Regions from separate parts of the Paenibacillus tritici genome, predicted to be linked through region 3. Evidence: riboswitches for the same ligand, from Rfam matches in the RefSeq annotation. Region 3 holds a riboswitch; each other region holds the start of a gene.

Region 1 (5,983 bases), 3.2 Mb from region 3:
TAATTCCGGTGGTGAAATCAACAGATTTCAGAATCCGCAGCTCCAGCAGCGGTGTCTTGGAACGCAGCTCTGCAATCACGAAGGCGATCAGAGCAACCGCTCCCAGTCCCAGCCCCAGCAGAGTCTTCTCGGATGTCCAGCTCTGCGCACCCTGGCTGACACCGTAAGTGAGGGAAGCAAAAGCCAACGGACCAAGAACCATCCCGAACTTATCCATGCCGGGCACGCTGTTCTTCGCCGCATTCGGCAACTTGCGCAGTCCAATCAGCACGGCAATGATGCCGATCGGAATATTGATCAGGAAAATCCAGCGCCAGGAATGGTATTCGACCAGCCAGCCGGACAGTACCGGACCAATAGCCGGTGCGAACAGCACCGGAATCCCCATAATGCCCATAACTACGCCAACCTTGCTTTTCGGAGCAAGTCTGTACACGTAGGCCATACCGACAGGGAGTACGCACCCTCCGCCAAGTCCCTGAATTACACGGAATACAATCAGCCATTCGGCACTGCTCGGCGTAGCGCACAGAATGGAGCCTAATGTGAATATGATTACCGCTGTCAAAAAGACCGTTTTGGCCCCGAACCGGTCTGACAGCCAGCCGGACAGCGGAATAACGGAAGCCTGGGCCAGCATATAGCCGGTTACCACCCATTGCAGCGTATGCAGATCGGTCTTGAAATCCACTACCAGCCGGGACAATGCCACATTCATTGCTGTGCTGTCCAGGACAACCATAAATACCCCGGCAATAATCGCCAGCAGCGGAACCAGAATGCCGGACAGCCGGAACTCGGCCTCCTGCTTCAAGGTTTGATCCATGTCTCTTCTCCTCCTGAGCTGTCCGCGCCCAGCATTGACCTGCGGACAGATTTATAGATATAATGAGTGAACGGACAACTGTCCGTAAGTGCAATTCATAGTCTACGGACAATTGTCCGTTGTGTCAATTGATTTATTTGTTTTTCTGTAAATCGCTGATCTGTTTCTGAAAGGGGATCTCATGAAAAAGCCAGACACCGATGCTGCACAGCTCCCGCCGTCAGCTCCGCAAGCCGTAGAATCCGCTCCGCCCGTGTCCGCCGATCCTTATGTGCAGCGGATTCTCGAAGCCGCCCGCCAGTTGTTCACCGAGAGCGGCCTGGAGGCGGTGAACATGTACAGCATTGCGAAGCGGGCGGGGATAGGGCAAGGCTCGCTGTACCGCCGCTTCACGGACAAAGGTGAGATCTGTTCTGCTCTGCTGAAGGGCAGCGCGGACCAGTTCCTCTCCGGTCTGGAGCAGCAGGTCGCTGCCGGCGCCGGTGAAGCTCCGGCCCTGGCCCGGCTGCAGAGCAGCATTGAGCAGATTGCCGATTTCATAGAGCAGTATGCCGAGCTGCTGAATATGATCAAAGCCGAGTTCACCGGCAAGAAGCAGCTTACCCAGTTTGAGCATCCTTTTTTTCAGCGGCTGGGAGTGATGATGACTGAGCTGCTGCAGCGGGCTGCAGACAATGGAGAGATTATTGATATAGATCCGGGCTTCGCAGCTACCGCATTAATCTCAATACTCAGCCCCGATCTGTACTTATATGAACAGAAGCGTAACCATTCCTCCAAGCTGGAAATCTCCCGCGGAATCGTGGCTTTGTTCGTGACAGGCCTCTCCAGACGCTAGAACAGCCTGCTCTTTACAAGAGAGGAATTTATGGTATATTAAGTAGCAATTACGAATTCAATAGCACCTGTTATTTCACTAGGGGAGTCGGCCGACTGAGACGGAGCTTAAGCTCCGGACCCTTGGAACCTGATCTGGATCATACCAGCGGAGGGAAGTGGAGCAGATTGTATCAGTGGCTTCCGCGTCATAGGCCGCAGCTGACTGTACCTTCCGCCCCATTCATCTCCTCCGGGAAATGAATGGGGCTTTTTGATGTTCGTACGGCTGTTAATTGATCCCGGAGGAGGCTTCCAACATAGTCTTATGATTAACCTTACGAATCTGTCCTACGCCTTCGGGTCCGGATCGTCCCGTGCACCGGTATTCTCGGAGCTGTCCATGAATGTTCGCCGGGGGGAATTCATCTCTGTCGTCGGTGCCAGCGGATGCGGCAAAAGCACGTTGTTCAAAATTATCGCCGGCCTGCTTGAGCCTGCCAGCGGCAGCCTTACGCTGAACGGGGTTGAGTCAACATCAGCGGCCCAGAGGCTGGGCCGTGTCGCCTATATGCCGCAGCAGGATCTCCTGCTGCCCTGGAGAACCGTGCTGGATAATTGTCTGCTGCCCTGGGAACTGAAGCGCAGCGTCCCCAAAGCGGACGCCGTTACGCAGATCCGCACCCTGCTGGACCGCTTCGGTCTCACCGAGACCGAAGGTGCTTATCCGCATGAGCTGTCCGGCGGGATGCGCCAGCGGGTGGCCGTCCTCCGCACGGTCGCTGCGGGCAATGAACTTCTGCTGCTCGACGAGCCGTTCGGAGCGCTGGATGCCATTACGAAGCGGGCGCTTCAGATCTGGCTGCTGGAGTTATGGTCGGAGCTGGACAAGACTGTGCTGTTCATCACCCATGACCTGGAGGAGGCACTGCTGCTCAGTGACAGAATCTATCTGATGACCGGCAGTCAGGGCGGCGGGATACAGGAGTTCACTTCCAGACTCCCTCGTCCCCGGCACCACAGTCTGAACTATGAACCGCAGTTTGCTGCCCTGCGTCAGGAATTGGAGCTGAAGTTATATGATAACCGTCTCACCTAGACGGCTGATGCAGGATTACGGCCCGTCTGCCCTGCTGGCGGTGCTGACCCTGGCGGTCTGGGAGACTGTAGCGCGCCTTGGCCTGATTCCTCCATTCATTCTTCCTGCTCCGTCTGCGGTCTGGATGGCCTTGATTGAAGAACGCAGCCTGCTCTTCGGAGTGCATCTGCCTGCGACACTACTGGAGGTGCTCACAGGCTTCGCCCTGTCCGTAGGCTGCGGAAGCCTGCTGGGGACGGGGATGCATCTGTTTAGGCCGCTGGCCAAGGCGCTGTACCCGCTCCTGGTTATCAGCCAGACGATACCGCTAATCGCCCTCTCGCCCCTGTTCATTATGTGGTTCGGCTACACCTTATGGAGCAAGGTGGCTGTTGTTTTCCTGACCGCATTCTTTCCGGTGGTCATCGGCACCTATGACGGGTTGTCCAAGAACACAGACGGCTACCGGGAGCTGCTGCTGACATTCGGCGCGAACCGCTGGCAGATCCTCAGGAAGGTTGGCGTTCCGCTGGCCCTGCCCTCTTTTTTCTCCGGACTGAAGCTGTCGGTTGTATACTGTGTCATCGGTGCAACGATCGGAGAATGGCTCGGGGGCAGCCAGGGGCTGGGCTACTTCAGCCGCAGAATGGCCGGGAATCTGCAGAGCGCCAAGATGTTTGCCGCTGTTGTCTTGTTGTCCGCACTCGGTATCTTATTGTTTCTATCTGTCGCCGGGCTGGAGAAGATTATTCTGAAGAAAAGAGGACGTTATTCATGACTACTATCCGCTATGCACGTAATCTGTACAATAGCATTTCAAGGCCGGCCAAGCTGCTGCTGTCCGCTCTTGTGCTCTGTACCCTGCCGGTCCTGGCAGGCTGCGCCAACAGCAACAGTCCGGGGACTTCCGGCTCCACGGCTGCAACAACTGCGACCTCCGAAGCGGGTGCTGACGGTCCAGCCCATAAGCTGACGATTATGCTCGACTGGTATCCGAACGCTGTCCACTCCTTTTTATACGCAGCTCAGGCTAAAGGATATTTCGCTGAACAAGGTCTTGAGGTGGAGATTCAGATGCCTGCCGATACCAATGATGCGCTGAAGCTTGTCGCTGCCGGGAAGGTGGACCTCGCGCTCAGCTATCAGCCTCAGGTGCTGATGGCACGGGGAGAGAACATTCCGGTCAAATCCATTGCCGCCCTGGTGCGGCATCCGCTGAATCATCTTATGGTAGCCGCTGACAGCGGAATTACCCGTCCGGGAGAGCTGTCAGGCAAGCAAGCCGGATATTCCTCTGTTCCGCTGTATGAAGCCATGCTGAAAGCCATGGTGACAAGTGACGGCGGGGACGCCTCATCCCTGAAGCTGATCGACGTTGGCTTCGAGCTGATTCCCGCGCTCTCCACGGGCCGTGTGGATGCCATAATGGGCGGCTTCATCAACCATGAGCAGCTCCTTCTGGAGCAGGAAGGCCATCCGGTACGCTCCTTCAATCCTGTGGAATACGGGGTTCCCGATTATTATGAGCTGGTGCTGGTCGCCAGTGAACAGGGACTTCAGGATTCGCAGGGGTATTACCAAAAATTCGTGGAAGCCATACGACAAGGCCAGCAGTTCGTAGCCGGGAACCCGGATGAAGCGCTGAAGCTTCTGCTGGAGCATCAGGAGGATACCGCTCCGCTGGATGAAGCGATTGAACAGCGCAGTCTGAAGATCCTGCTGCCGCTGATGGATGCCGGCTCTCAGCCCTTCGGCTATCAGGATGGGGCTACATGGGAGAAAGTAAACCAGTGGCTGGGCGAGAACGGACTGCTGGCGCAGGAAGTGGATATTAAGAACGCTTTTATTAATTTCTAGATTATACCCTCAGGAGGAATTCATATGTCTTATCTATCCAAGGTGCGCCAGGCGAATCCGCTGGTGCATAATATCACGAATATCGTAGTCGCCAACTTCACCGCAAACGGGCTGCTTGCGCTCGGGGCCTCCCCGTTTATGGCCGATGCGCTGGAAGAAGTTGCCGATGTCGCCGCCATGTCCGGGGCTGTCGTGCTGAACATCGGCACGCTGAATGAAGCCGCCATCGCTTCCATGCTCAAAGCCGGGCAGGCCGCGAACCGGCAGGGCGTTCCGTTGGTACTTGATCCCGTCGGGGCAGGCGCCACCGCCTACCGCACGGAGGTTACCGCCAAGCTGCTCGGGGAGCTTCAGCTTACCGCTCTGCGCGGCAATGTAGCTGAGGTTGCTAATGTCGCCGGCGAGCGCTGGGCGAGCAAAGGCGTGGATGCCGGGGCAGGCGAAGGCGATGTAATCGCCCTGGCGAACAAGGCTGCGCGGAAGCTGAACTGTGTGGTCATCATCACCGGCAAGGAAGATATCATTACCGACGGCAAGCGGACCTATATCGCCAGCAACGGCCACCCCATCCTGACCCGGGTCACCGGAACCGGCTGTCTGCTCAGTGCTGTCGTAGGCGCATTTCTTGCGGCCAGCGGCGGGGGCGGCGATGTGCTGGAGGCGGCTGCCGAAGCCCTCTCCTTCTATGGCGTGGCAGCCGAGCTTGCTGCTGAAGCGGCAGAAGACCAAGGGCCCGGCAGCTTCCAGATAGAGTTCCTCAATCAATTGGCCCTGGTGACTCCGGAGCTATACAGCAGCCGGTCCCGGCTGAAGCTGCTCGAATCCTAGACCGCACAATATCCTAGACCGCATATTACAGAAGGAGATTACACGATGACTAGCATACGCAAAGCGTTAACCATTGCCGGCTCCGACAGTGGCGGAGGGGCCGGCATTCAGGCAGACTTGAAAACCTTCCAGGAGCTGGGGGTATATGGCATGTCCGCCCTTACTGCGCTCACCGCACAGAACACGCTCGGTGTTCAAGGGGTCTATCCCATGGAGCCGGAGACAGTCGTAGCCCAGCTCGATTCCATCGGAAGTGATTTACCGCCGGACGCCATCAAGACGGGGATGCTGTTCAGCAGTGACATTATCCGCATAGTTGCCGTCAAAGTGAAGCAATACGGCTGGCAGCAGCGGCTGGTCATCGACCCGGTCATGGTCGCCAAGGGCGGCTCCCAATTGCTATTGCAGGAAGCGGTGCAGGCGCTGATTACAGACCTGCTTCCTCTGGCACTCGCCATCACCCCCAATCTTCCTGAAGCAGAGATGCTTACAGGCATGAAGATTCACGGACGGCAGGACAGAGAACAAGCCGCAAGGCTCCTCCATCAGATGGGAGCGCAGTATATTGTCTTGAAGGG
Region 2 (5,983 bases), 310 kb from region 3:
TCTTCGATGTTGTGGGTGATGAACAGCACGGAGCGGCGGTTCTCCTCCCACAGCTCCAGCAGCCAGCGCTGCATCTGTTCACGGGTCAGCGCGTCGAGTGCGCTGAACGGCTCATCGAGCAGCATCAGCTCCTGCGGCGCGAGCATGGCCCGCAGGAAGGCGGCCCGCTGCTGCATGCCGCCGGACAGCATGTGCGGGTAAGCGCGTTCGAAGCCGCCCAGGCCGACCTTCGCCAGCCAGTGGCGCGCGGCTTCGCGGGCTTCCTGCAGCGGGGCGCCTTGCAGCTCGGCGCCGAGCACGACGTTGTCCAGGGTGCTGCGCCACGGGAACAGCGCGGGCTGCTGCGGCATGTAGCTGATCTTGCCGCGCTGCCCGGTAACCGGGAGGCCGTTCATGCTGACGGTTCCGCTATCCGGCAGCGTCAGACCGCCGATGATGTGGAACAGGGTGCTTTTGCCACAGCCGGAAGGACCGACAATGGAGACGAATTCCTGCGGCTCTACCGTCAGGGACACCTTCTCCAGCACTTGCGTCTCCCGGCGGCGGTGTGTGAATGATTTGGAGATGCCGCTGACTTCCAGCGCGGGCGGCGCACTCCGGATCTCCCCAAGGCTGCTGCCGGGACCGTTCGTCTTCAGGTGTTGGGTATTCATGAGATGAGACACTTCGGTCAGCTCCTTCTATATATTGTTATCGACTGCGTTAAATCTCCTTGCGCGGCTTCCAGCGCACGAGCCATTTCTCCAGCAGGGCAATGAGCGCGAACAGCACCAGACTCAGGAGAACGATGATGACGATGGCTACGAACATCCGGTCCGTACGGTAGGATGCCTTTTGCAGCAGCATATAGTAGCCGATGCCTTTGTCTGCGCCGATCCACTCGGCAACTACCGCGCCCATAACAGCATAGGTGGCGGAGATTTTGAGGCCCGAGAACAGGGAGGGCAGAGAGCCGGGAAGCTCCAGCTTGGTGAAGATCTGCCACTTGCCGGCCCCGGCCATCTTCATATAATTCATCATGACCCGGTCGCTTTGGGCGAGTCCGCCCATGGCGGCAACGGCTACGGGGAAGAAGCAGACGAGGGTGATCAGGATGATTTTGGGCAGGAGGCCGAAGCCGAACCAGATAATCAGCAGCGGACCAAGGGCGATGGAGGGCACATTCTGACTGAGGATCAGCAGCGGATAGATCGCTCTTCGGAGCCAGGGCAGCAGATGCAGCAGCAGGGCGGTAAGCAGGCCGATGCCGGTGCCTACCGGGAAGCCAATCAGGGTCAGCCGCAGCGTGGCAGCCGTGTGCGCCCAGATTCCCGAGGCGTTGCCCTGCGATTCACGCGCGATATCCGAGGGGCTTGGCAGCTGCCAGGCCGGGATATGGAATACCGATACAGCCACTTGCCATGCGCCCAGAAAAAAGATGACCGCCACAAGGGGCGGCCAGATTTGTCTCCAGGTGCTTCTCACGGCCGGTATTTCTCCGTCAGCTTGTCCATACTGATGCCGCCCGGGTTATGGGCGATCTTGATCTGGGAGATCACACTCGGGCTGCCGGAGGCGACCAGCGCCTCATGCATCTGACGCACAATATCCAGCAGTTCGGACAGCTCGCCTTCCATGGTGGTCTCCAGCGGATTCACCTGATGCTTGACCCCCGACTTCTGAATAACCTCAATCGCCGTGTCCACGTAAGGGATCGAATCCTCATTGTTTGGAGTCTTGGGAATTACCTGAATGCTAAGCAGTGTATTAGCCATTATTATTCATTCCTCTCATGTGAGTTAGTGTCAGTACTATTCCACCCGGTGTTTACTGGCCTTCCGGCAAAAACTCATTCGTAAACGTACTTTCGGCATCCAGCGGCTTATCCAGCAGCTTCAGGCCGTACATCCAGTCGGCATAATTCTTCCAGATCTCAAGCTTCTGCTCTCCCCAGCGGGCGGCATCGTCTTTATATTTCGGGCTGAGCCATTTCTGGCTGGCCAGCACCAGCTTGGGGTCCAGCTCCGGTACAGCATCGGACAAGACCGTGGCTGCTTCTTCCGGGTTGTCGATGGCATACTGATATCCTTTGGTCGTAGCCTTAAGGAAGGCCTTCACCACTTCAGGGTGTTCGGCGATTTCCTTCTCACTGGTGGTCAGAACCGGGGTGTAGTAATCCAGCTGCGGCGCGTAATCCTTCAGATACAGCATATCCAGCGGCTCGCCGCGCAGCTCGGCCTCCACTCCGGTCCAGGCGTAGAAGATCCAGGCGAAGTCGATATCCCGTTTCACCGCCGTGAAGAAGTCGGCTTCGCCGATATTCACCAGCTTCACCTTAGAGACGTCCCCGCTTTCGGGGTCCATGATGGCTTTCATGGCCGCCTGCTCCGCAGGGGAGCCCCAGCCTCCGTAGGTTTTGCCTTCAAAATCCTTCGGTGTCTTAATATTGCGGTCCTTCGGAGCGGCGAAGCCCGAGGTATTATGCTGAATGATAGCAGCGATAGACACGAGCGGCACATCCTGCAGACGGGCCAGGGTGAGCGCCTCCTGGGCGCTGATGCCAAACTGGGCTTCCCCGGAAGTGACCATAGTGTCAGACCCGGCAGCGCCAGGCTGTACAATCTCAACGTCAAGGCCCTCCTCCGCGTAATATCCCAGCTCCTTCGCGGCATACAGCCCGGTATGATTCGTGTTCGGCGTCCAGTCCAGGGCAATCTTGACCGGAATCAGCTCCTCTGGGGCATCGGTCGCAGTTGCTTCAGGGGCAGCGGTGCTGTTCCCGGCGGCAGGCGCACTGGCACCGGCATTTCCTGTGTTGCTGTTTCCGCCCCCGCATCCGGCTAACGCGATAACCAGCATGGAGCTTAGCAGCAGTGTACCTGTTTTTGTGACTCCCATCTCTCTCTTCTCTCTCCTTCCAGCAATCCCTATTCTTCCAACTTTCAAGTTAGACCATACCAAAAAAGCGCCCCGAAGATCGGGACGCCAGTTACTTGCGTGAGGGGATCAACTTCTGGGCCATGATGGCACAGTGCTGATTGAGATTCCTACGCTGGCATTATCCAGATCAGGTATAAGGGTCAGTATCTTATGGGATACAATCTCAGCCGGCCAATTCCAGCACCCCTGGTTCTATGAAGTTCACGGGTATTGCTATGTTCTTACGGTGTATTATAGACGGCGGCTTCGCGGTTGTCCAGAGCCGTCTGTTCAATCCTTATCATAGTACCGCCTTTTGCGGCGGCTGCGGATTCCATTCCGCGCCTCCCGCAGCGTTAAGCCGAGACTGACTGCGATCCCAGAGAAGGTCAGGAACAGAGCGAGATATTCGAACACGGAGTACTCCAGCATTTTGCTCCAGTCGATGTTCCCTTTCAGATCCTCAATGACCTGGTTCATGCCGTAAATCCCGCTGATTACCGTAAATACAGTCAGGACCATGAGCAGGGTATCCCGGCGTTTGGCCTGGAATTTGTCCTGATACTGAAACAGATCATTCAGGGTCATCTTCACTTCATCGAACAGGGCATCATTGCCGTAGACCTTGCGCAGCTGGAAAAAAATCTCCCGCCCCTGCGACTGCGAGATAAGCTCCAGAAAATAGAATTTGGCGGAAAATTTATTGATCAGAAAGATCAGATTCTCGATCTCTTCGTAATCGTGGTTGATGCGCAGCCGGGAATGCAGATTGGCGAGCTTCAGCAGCACGATTTTATGAAAAATACTCAGCAGCAGTCCATAATAATACTCTCCGTACATCTGGTTGACCAGCTCCGTGGCAATATCGGGCTTCGCCCGGCTCAGGCAGCAGAAGGTCTGCTCGTTCGTCATATAATAGGTGTCCGGCCCCCAGCGGCTATAGCAATGATCCCGGGTGTACTGCTCGATATACTCAGGATCACTCGCGCTGGTAAAAGGCTTACCGTCTATAGTCAGCCCATCCAGCTGGGAGGCGCGGTAGCGCAGCTCTACACTTATCTCATCCAGCTCTTCCTCACGGTTGAAGCCATAGAAGGCCTGCACCAGCATCCGTTCATCCACGAAAAAAGGCAGGGTCTCGAAATAAGCGCCATCAATCTCCGCAGGGTCGAGAAACGGCTCCAGACCGGAGACGAGATTCTTGAACACGAAATCCTCCACCCGGCCGAAGGACTTCTCCTGGCAATGGATAAAGGCATGTTTATCCTGATAACACACATCCTCCAGTGTTCGGAACCGGTCAGCGAATTCCAGCACAGTGCTGAAGGGAAGGTTTTTCTCCTCGATAGCCACTCTTATGGTCAGAAAGCCCAGTTCAAACGGACAGAGGAACACATCGGTGGACAGAATCCGGAAATTCACAGACTCGAAGAGCATTTCCAGCCGGCACGGCAGATCGTTTACCCGGGAAAAGCGGCGGAAGGAATCGCTGTCCTTCTCACGCGGAAACAGCACATGAGCGGCAAACGGCAGATAGCTGCGCTCCATTTTCTCATGGGACACGCAGTAGCCTTCTCCGTAATAGGCATTCTCCAGTTCCTTGTTGTCGAGAAAAAAACGCGTGAACCCCTCCTTCTGCAGACTTGCGATCAGCTCTTTATCCTGTCCGGGCTTGATGGAGAAGGGAAAGATAAATTGCAGCAACGCTGTATGCAGGGTGGGTTCGGAATGCAGTTCAACCATGTGGGGGTTCCGTCCTTATTCGCAGAATATGGATCTTGTTAGCTATATTACCCGATTCTCCAGGCGGTCACACTTAACAGGAATAACAGGGCGGCAAAAGCGGCCAATAGCCCCGAGGTCTGGGCAGCTCCTTATAGGTGAATTTATGAACAGGTTCCGGGATTCAGAACGAACCGGACGGGTACACTATATTAGGCACAGGTTAATCATAAATCCAAACTGCGGATGTGAATATATAAACTTATATTCACATGAATTTGAAAGGAGATTAGACGTCAATGGATAACAAAGAGCTGGAGAAGAAGATCATGCAGGCGCTGGATGACAACAAGTTCGGGTCCTTCGGGACGGTTGAAGCGGGCAATAAACCTAAGGTGCGCTATATGGCGGTATTTCATGACGGACTTTCCATTTATCTCGCTACCAATCGTAAGACCCATAAGGTAGAGGAGCTGAAGGATAATCCTAATGCTTGTCTGCTGCTGGGCTACGAGCAGGGCGGCGGCAAGGATGTGCTGGAGATTGAAGCTACAGTGGACGTGACCAAGGATGAGGGCCTGCGTGCCAAGGTATGGAATGAGTCGCTGGAGAAGTGGTTCAAGGGACCGGATGATCCCGATTATGTAATCCTTGAGCTGTCCCCGTCACGGATCGAATATATGGGCAAGAACCAAGAGCATGGCGTATGGCAGGCTTCGGCCTCAGCCGCTTCCTCCGGCAAGTAACAGCGGAAATAAACGGTTCAATGATTATAGCCGGCAGAGCTTACATGTGGGCCTCCCCTGAGCCTTTTCGGTTCAGGAGAGGCTCTTTCTGCTGCTTACCCAGATGATCGCGCAGGAGGAATCATGCTATAATTGCCTCAGGTTTTTGACATCATGAGGCGGAGGGATTGCCATGAACTGTGTTGACTGCGCTGACATCGGCCCGATAGAAGATGAAGGAGAGCTGAAGCTGCGCCCCTGTACTGATCCGCTGGCGGCGGCCATTAGGAATGCGGGGTATGAAGTATACAAGGCAAGGGAGACTTGCTTAATTCCATACCACCACAAGGAAGAAGTGCTGGAGCTTATAGAATGGCTGGAGGCGGAAGAGGCTACGCCCCAATCCTTATCCTTGTGCATCGCGGGCAGAGGCGCCCGTGCTGCGCTGGACCGGTGGCTGACTCTCGATCAGCTCAAGGTCCGGTTCTCGAATGAGAGCCTGATCTCTATCATCAGGGGTCATGATTTCTGCAGCCACATGCAGCCGATTGTGAATTTCAGCGAAGAGATTGTCGGCTTTGAATTTCTGCTGCGTCCGCTGCCCCAGGGCCATTATTTTCAGCCGTATGAACTGTTCG
Region 3 (5,983 bases):
TCGCATCCAGGAAAAGAATCTCAAAGCCGATCGTTGATTCGTCCTTGATGTAGGCCAGAGACTCCGACAGGGCGGTGAAGAATTCCCTGCCCCTGAGGTCGATTACCAGCGCTACCTTGGCGATTTTACCCTTTGACTGCTCAATCAGTTCAGCGAACTTCGGGATCAGTACAGGCGGAAGATTATCTACGCAGAAGAACCCGAGATCCTCCAGGCTCTGCACGGCAATCGTCTTGCCTGCACCCGACATGCCTGTAATGATAATCAGGGTGGCGTGACCGGGCAATGGTTGGTCGAGGTCGGTCATTACAGCATCCCTCCCTAAGATGAGTATATGAATAATTCCAGTCTTTTAAGAACGCAGCAATAGTCCTGCCGCACCAATAATACCGGCATCGTTGCCAAGCTCTGCTGGCACAATGGTCACACCGGTCTGCAGAGGTGCAGGTGCCAGCTTGGCGAATACCCGGCGGACTTCATCAAACAGAATATCGCCTGCCTTGGAGACCCCTCCGCCTACAATGAATACTTCCGGGTTCAGGACGGCGGCTACCGATGCCATGGATTTGCCCAGGTAGAAGGCGGCCCGGTTCACAATACGCAGCGCAGCTTCATCGCCTGCCTTCGCAGCATCAAATACTTCCTTCGCCGCAATCTTCTCTACGGTAGACAGGGAGGTCCGGTCTCCACGGGCTACTGCATCATTGGCCATGCGGATAATGCCTGTAGCTGAGGAAACGGTTTCCAAACAGCCCATGTTCCCGCAGCCGCACTGGATCGCTTCCAGATCAGGAACGACTGAGATATGACCCAGCTCTCCGGCCAGACCGGCAAAGCCTTGATACACCTTACCATTAATAATAATACCCCCGCCGACACCTGTGCCGAGCGTATAGCAGACACAATTCTCAATGCCGCGTCCCGCGCCGCTCCAGGCTTCGCCCAGTGCAGCCACGTTGGCGTCATTGTCTATTTTGACTGGCTTGTTCAGACGACCCTCCAGAATGGAACGGATCGGCACATCTCTAAATCCTATGTTGGGCGCAAGGATGATGATGCCTTCACGAATATTCGTAAATCCGGCGAGTCCGGCTCCCACACCGGCCAGCTGGTCCCAGGAATACGGAGAGTCTTCAACAATCTGGCGTACATACTTCTCGATATTGTCGATGACAGCCTCAGCGCCATCTGCAGTCCCCGTTGGGCCCTCGTAGGTGTGCAGCAGGCTTCCCTCGGCACTGCAGATTCCAACCTTAATCGTGGTACCACCTAAATCCACGCCAACGTAGATATTTTCAGACATGTAACAAGCCACCTTTTTCTATGCTAAAATAGTTAATCCTACGTACCCACTATAATAGAAGCCTTCCCTGCGGTCAAGGAAAGGCGATACACCCGGGGCAATGGGCTGCGCAGCAGCAAAAAGACTTTCTCGCCGGGCAGGCAAGAAAGTCCGAAATGTATCTTCTATTTTAATGTAAGGAATCGGTCATATCTTCTATTCCGACAAAATCCGTTTTTGACCCTCAAGTGCCCGGATCGGTGCGATGTTCTGCGTGAATTCCAGCGTACCCATATAACGGCCCGCCTCGTCGCGTACTGCGAAGTACCGGATGTAGATGAATTTATCCTTAATGTTAATCCAGAAATCCTCGGCATCCTTGACGCCAGCCTTGAAATCAGCCAGCAGCTTCTCCACGACATGCACACTCTGCGGCGGATGGCAATTCTGCACCGTGCGGCCGATCACGGCCTTCGTCCGGGCAAAAATCCGTTCCTTGCCATGCGAGAAATAGCGGACAACATCATTCTCGTCGATAAAGGTCAGGTCCACCGGCAAATGATTCATCAGCGTCTCGAGCTGGTGAAGCGACAACAGCCCGGTCTCAAACCGGATGAAGCCCTGCGGCGACAGGCCTTCCCCTGCTCCCTCCGCTTGCACATCGGCCCCTTCAGGCTCAGCCGCACGCTCCGGTATCCATTCCTGGTCCGGTGCAGCCAGGCAGAAGCCGATTTCATCGCTTTCGCGGGCAATTTTGACCCACTCATCTTCAGTCAGCTTATCCAGCGCCATCGGCAGCAGAATGTTCTCTTCCTTGAAGATCATCTCGTTGACTTCCTTAATGATCTCTTCGAGTGAAGCAGCAATCTGCTCCGTGTCCCCGTTATAGGCGCTAAGTGTCTTCTTCGCTTCCTTGATCATATTGCGGATGCCGTCATCGACCCCCCACATCACCTTGGTCGGACCATAGATTCCGTACTTCTCCAGGTAAGGGAACAGCAGATTCTCCTTGCGGCTGTAGTGCTTGTCGAGATCGAGCAGCAGGCTCAGGTCCTCCAGCAGCTTGAATATAATCTCGTCACTGGCGTTCTTCTTGAACTTGTCAGCATGCAGCTCCAGCCGGAAGTTCACCAGCCGTTCAATCTCACGGTTCTCCAGCTTGAAGGTATGCACGGGATGGCCGGGCTGCTCCTCGGGCCTTACAGAACGGTGAATCTGTTCAATTGAGCCTTTGAATATGGCCGTATGCACGGAGCATAGGCGCTGTACTTCCTCTACCGGAATGCCCTCCTCGGTCATAAGGGAATGCTCCATGGCGGAGATTTCCTCCACAGTAACATCGCCTACCGCTTCCGCAAAACGCGCCTTAACCTCCTCAACGCTTTTGCCTGCATGCAGCTCCTTGATGATCTCTTTCAGCATAGCCTGGCGGCGCGTCTGTTCGGGCACATCTACCTCGCGGTTATTAATCAGCTCACTCATATGGATCTCTCCTTCTATTCTATAATCTCGAAGCCATGCTGCTGAAAGGCCAGCCGAACGGTTTCCAGCTCTATTTTCTTTAACTTTATTCCTTTGGATAATGTCATGAAACGTCCTGCGGTCTGCAGCATCCCAGGCTTCGTGATATCACGGAAACCGAGACCCACCATGATTTCCACCGCTTCCGGGTGCCTGGTTACCAGCTCAAAGATAGGTTCATCCAGCTTCAGCACTTTACTCATTCTGTTGTACACCTCACCAATGAGAATTCTTCTCAACAACAGCTTAGCATAGGGTACAGAGGTGGATTGTGATTGTAATCACTAAGCATAAGAAAAGCTGCCCTCACGCCTTTTTCAGCATGGGGACAGCAAGTAATAGTTCAGATTATAGGTATAGAAGACCAGCTATATTTACAGCGGTACACTCAAACTGGGGAATTACGGATATCATGCGAAATCCGCATGCTGCAGAACTTAGGGCCGCACATCGAGCAGAAATGCGCTTGCTTCGCACCCTCCGCAGGAAGGGTCTCATCATGATACTCCAGCGCCCTTTCCGGGTCCAGGGAGAGATGGAACTGGTCACGCCAGCGGAATTCGAACCGCGCCTTGGACAGCGCATTATCCCTGTCCTGTGCACCCGGATGTCCCTTGGCGAGGTCTGCGGCATGGGCGGCGATTTTGTAGGTAATGACTCCTTCGCGCACATCATTCTTGTTAGGCAACCCCAGATGCTCCTTCGGTGTTACGTAACATAGCATAGATGTCCCCAGCCAGCCGATCATCGCCGCCCCGATAGCTGAAGTGATATGATCATAACCGGGGGCAATATCGGTAGTCAGCGGGCCGAGAGTATAAAAGGGGGCTTCCCGGCAAATCTCGAGCTGCTTGTCCATATTCTCCTTAATCTGGTGCATCGGCACATGTCCCGGACCCTCAACCATGACCTGAACATCGTGCTTCCAGGCCAGCGCTGTCAGCTCTCCCAGCGTCTCCAGCTCAGCGAATTGAGCTTCGTCATTGGCATCTGCAATAGAACCCGGACGCAGTCCGTCCCCCAGGGAGAAGGCTACATCATACGTCTTCATAATCTCACATATCTCTTCAAAATGTGTGTACAGGAAGTTCTCCTGCTGATGGGCAAGGCACCACGCGGCCATAATCGAGCCGCCTCTGGATACGATGCCTGTCATTCTCCGGGCAGTCAGCGGAATATAGCGCTTCAGCACCCCGGCATGAATGGTGAAGTAATCCACTCCCTGCTCTGCCTGCTCAATCAGCGTGTCACGATAGAGCTCCCAGGTTAAATCCTCCGCTATACCGTTCACCTTCTCGAGCGCCTGGTATAAGGGCACTGTGCCGACAGGCACCGGAGAATTGCGGATAATCCATTCGCGGGTGGTATGAATTGCAGCTCCGGTGGAGAGGTCCATAATTGTATCAGCCCCCCAACGGGTCGCCCACCGCATCTTCTCCACCTCCTCTTCAATAGAAGAAGATACCGCAGAATTTCCGATGTTGGCATTGATCTTCACCAGGAAGTTGCGGCCAATAATCATCGGCTCGCTCTCCGGATGATTAATGTTGGCCGGAATGATGGCCCGGCCGGCGGCCACCTCGTCCCGTACGAATTCCGGCCGCATATTCTCACGGATCGCGATATACTCCATCTCCGGTGTAATCATCCCTTGCCGTGCATAATGCAGCTGGGTAACATTGCGGCCCGCCTGTGCCCGCAGCGGACTTCGCTGCAGTCCCGGAAAAGCTTCTGCGGGCGGCCCGCCCCTGCGGATTCCGTTATCCTCCGGCTGTACGGCTCTTCCGGTGTATTCCTCCGAATCGCCCCGCTCTGCAATCCAGCATAGACGGTGCGGCGGCAGTCCCCTCCGAATGTCGGTCTCCTCTGCAGCATCGGTGTAGATACCGCTTGTGTCATAGACACGCAGCGGTGCGTTCTCCTTATCCCCGGCAACGCCCTCTGTTCTGCTGAGAGTGATCTCCCGCATCGGAACCTGAATATCCGGGCGCGAGCCCTCTACATACACTTTACGGCTTGCCGGAAAACTGGAAAGGTCTACCTCGCCGTTCTTCACTATTTCTGTCACTCTAATCTCCTCCTCTTTGCTCTATGAGCTTGTCAGATAAGATTTCACGCAGCAGACTGAGCCGAAGAATCCATGAATTCCCGCACGTCAAAAAGCCGCTCCACCTGGAGCGGCTTTATTAAAGGAACAGCCAAATAAGACTGTATTCAAAAAAGGTCCGACTCCACTTTCCTACGCTGGTATGATCCAGATCAGGTTCAAGGGTCCGGAAATTCAATTTTCCCGTCTCAGCCTATTCAGGCTCCCCTAGTGGGTATCTTATCTAATTAATTACATTTTACTGGTATAGGTATTTCTTGTAAACCCATAATTGTTACCCGGAACCTTCTCCGGTTATTTATCCAGCGATTCGCTCCAGTCATGCACCATCGTGCCTTCCAGGAACTTCTCGGCGTCCATTGCCGCCATACAGCCGGTTCCCGCTGCCGATATAGCCTGACGGTAACGTGTATCCTGCACATCGCCGCAGGCGAATACGCCGGGAATATTCGTCTCGGTAGTACCCGGATTGACCACGATATAACCACTCTCATCCGTGTTAATCTGGCCGCCCAAGAACGCTGTGTTAGGAGTATGTCCAATCGCCACAAAGACACCATCTGCCTCCACCAGCTCTGTCAGTCCGGTCTCATTATTAAGCACCGTGATGCCCTTCACACCGGTGTCCCCGACGGTAACTTCAACCGGGGTACGGTTCAGGGCCCAGGATACCTTGCTGTTATCGCGCGCGCGGTCCTGCATGATCTTCGAAGCCCGAAGCTCCGGACGGCGGTGAACCAGCGTTACGCTGGACGCGAAGCGGGTCAGGAAGCTGGCTTCCTCCATGGCAGAGTCCCCGCCGCCGACCACGACAATCTTTTTGCCCCGGAAAAAGAAGCCGTCACAGGTCGCACAGGTACTAACCCCGCGCCCCACATTCTCCTGCTCGCCCGGGATTCCCAGATATCTTGCAGAGGCTCCGGTTGAAATAATGACCGACTCTGCTTCGAGCACACCCATTCCGTCTACGGTAACCTTGAACGGACGCTGCGAGAAATCAACGGATTCCACCCAGCCATTCTTGAATTCAGCGCCGAAGCGTTCAGCCTGCTTACGCATATTGTCCATCAGAT

What was found. Region 3 has a riboswitch for thiamine pyrophosphate ahead of thiC (phosphomethylpyrimidine synthase ThiC). Riboswitches for the same ligand answer to the same signal wherever they lie in the genome.
Region 1: linked by a shared signal. The riboswitch ahead of KDC22_RS14215 (ABC transporter ATP-binding protein) and the one ahead of thiC (phosphomethylpyrimidine synthase ThiC) in region 3 are both predicted to bind thiamine pyrophosphate.
Region 2: linked by a shared signal. The riboswitch ahead of KDC22_RS02145 (ABC transporter substrate-binding protein) and the one ahead of thiC (phosphomethylpyrimidine synthase ThiC) in region 3 are both predicted to bind thiamine pyrophosphate.

Annotation. Positions count from the first base shown of each region.
Region 1 is NZ_CP073365.1:3,374,665-3,380,647, reverse strand. It holds gene KDC22_RS14225 (DHA2 family efflux MFS transporter permease subunit) at 1-826, opposite strand, end outside; gene KDC22_RS14220 (TetR/AcrR family transcriptional regulator) at 1,008-1,664, shown strand; TPP riboswitch at 1,735-1,837, shown strand; gene KDC22_RS14215 (ABC transporter ATP-binding protein) at 1,971-2,741, shown strand; gene KDC22_RS14210 (ABC transporter permease) at 2,722-3,498, shown strand; gene KDC22_RS14205 (ABC transporter substrate-binding protein) at 3,495-4,577, shown strand; gene thiM (hydroxyethylthiazole kinase) at 4,602-5,405, shown strand; gene thiD (bifunctional hydroxymethylpyrimidine kinase/phosphomethylpyrimidine kinase) at 5,451-5,983, shown strand, end outside.
Region 2 is NZ_CP073365.1:472,536-478,518, forward strand. It holds gene KDC22_RS02130 (ABC transporter ATP-binding protein) at 1-653, opposite strand, end outside; gene KDC22_RS02135 (ABC transporter permease) at 703-1,464, opposite strand; gene KDC22_RS02140 (thiamine-binding protein) at 1,461-1,754, opposite strand; gene KDC22_RS02145 (ABC transporter substrate-binding protein) at 1,807-2,877, opposite strand; TPP riboswitch at 3,007-3,117, opposite strand; gene KDC22_RS02150 (hypothetical protein) at 3,190-4,641, opposite strand; gene KDC22_RS02155 (pyridoxamine 5'-phosphate oxidase family protein) at 4,920-5,366, shown strand; gene KDC22_RS02160 (EAL domain-containing protein) at 5,539-5,983, shown strand, end outside.
Region 3 is NZ_CP073365.1:163,409-169,391, reverse strand. It holds gene rapZ (RNase adapter RapZ) at 1-307, opposite strand, end outside; gene KDC22_RS00840 (ROK family glucokinase) at 353-1,303, opposite strand; gene KDC22_RS00835 (DUF438 domain-containing protein) at 1,499-2,764, opposite strand; gene KDC22_RS00830 (DUF1858 domain-containing protein) at 2,779-3,006, opposite strand; gene thiC (phosphomethylpyrimidine synthase ThiC) at 3,192-4,871, opposite strand; TPP riboswitch at 5,023-5,129, opposite strand; gene trxB (thioredoxin-disulfide reductase) at 5,205-5,983, opposite strand, start outside.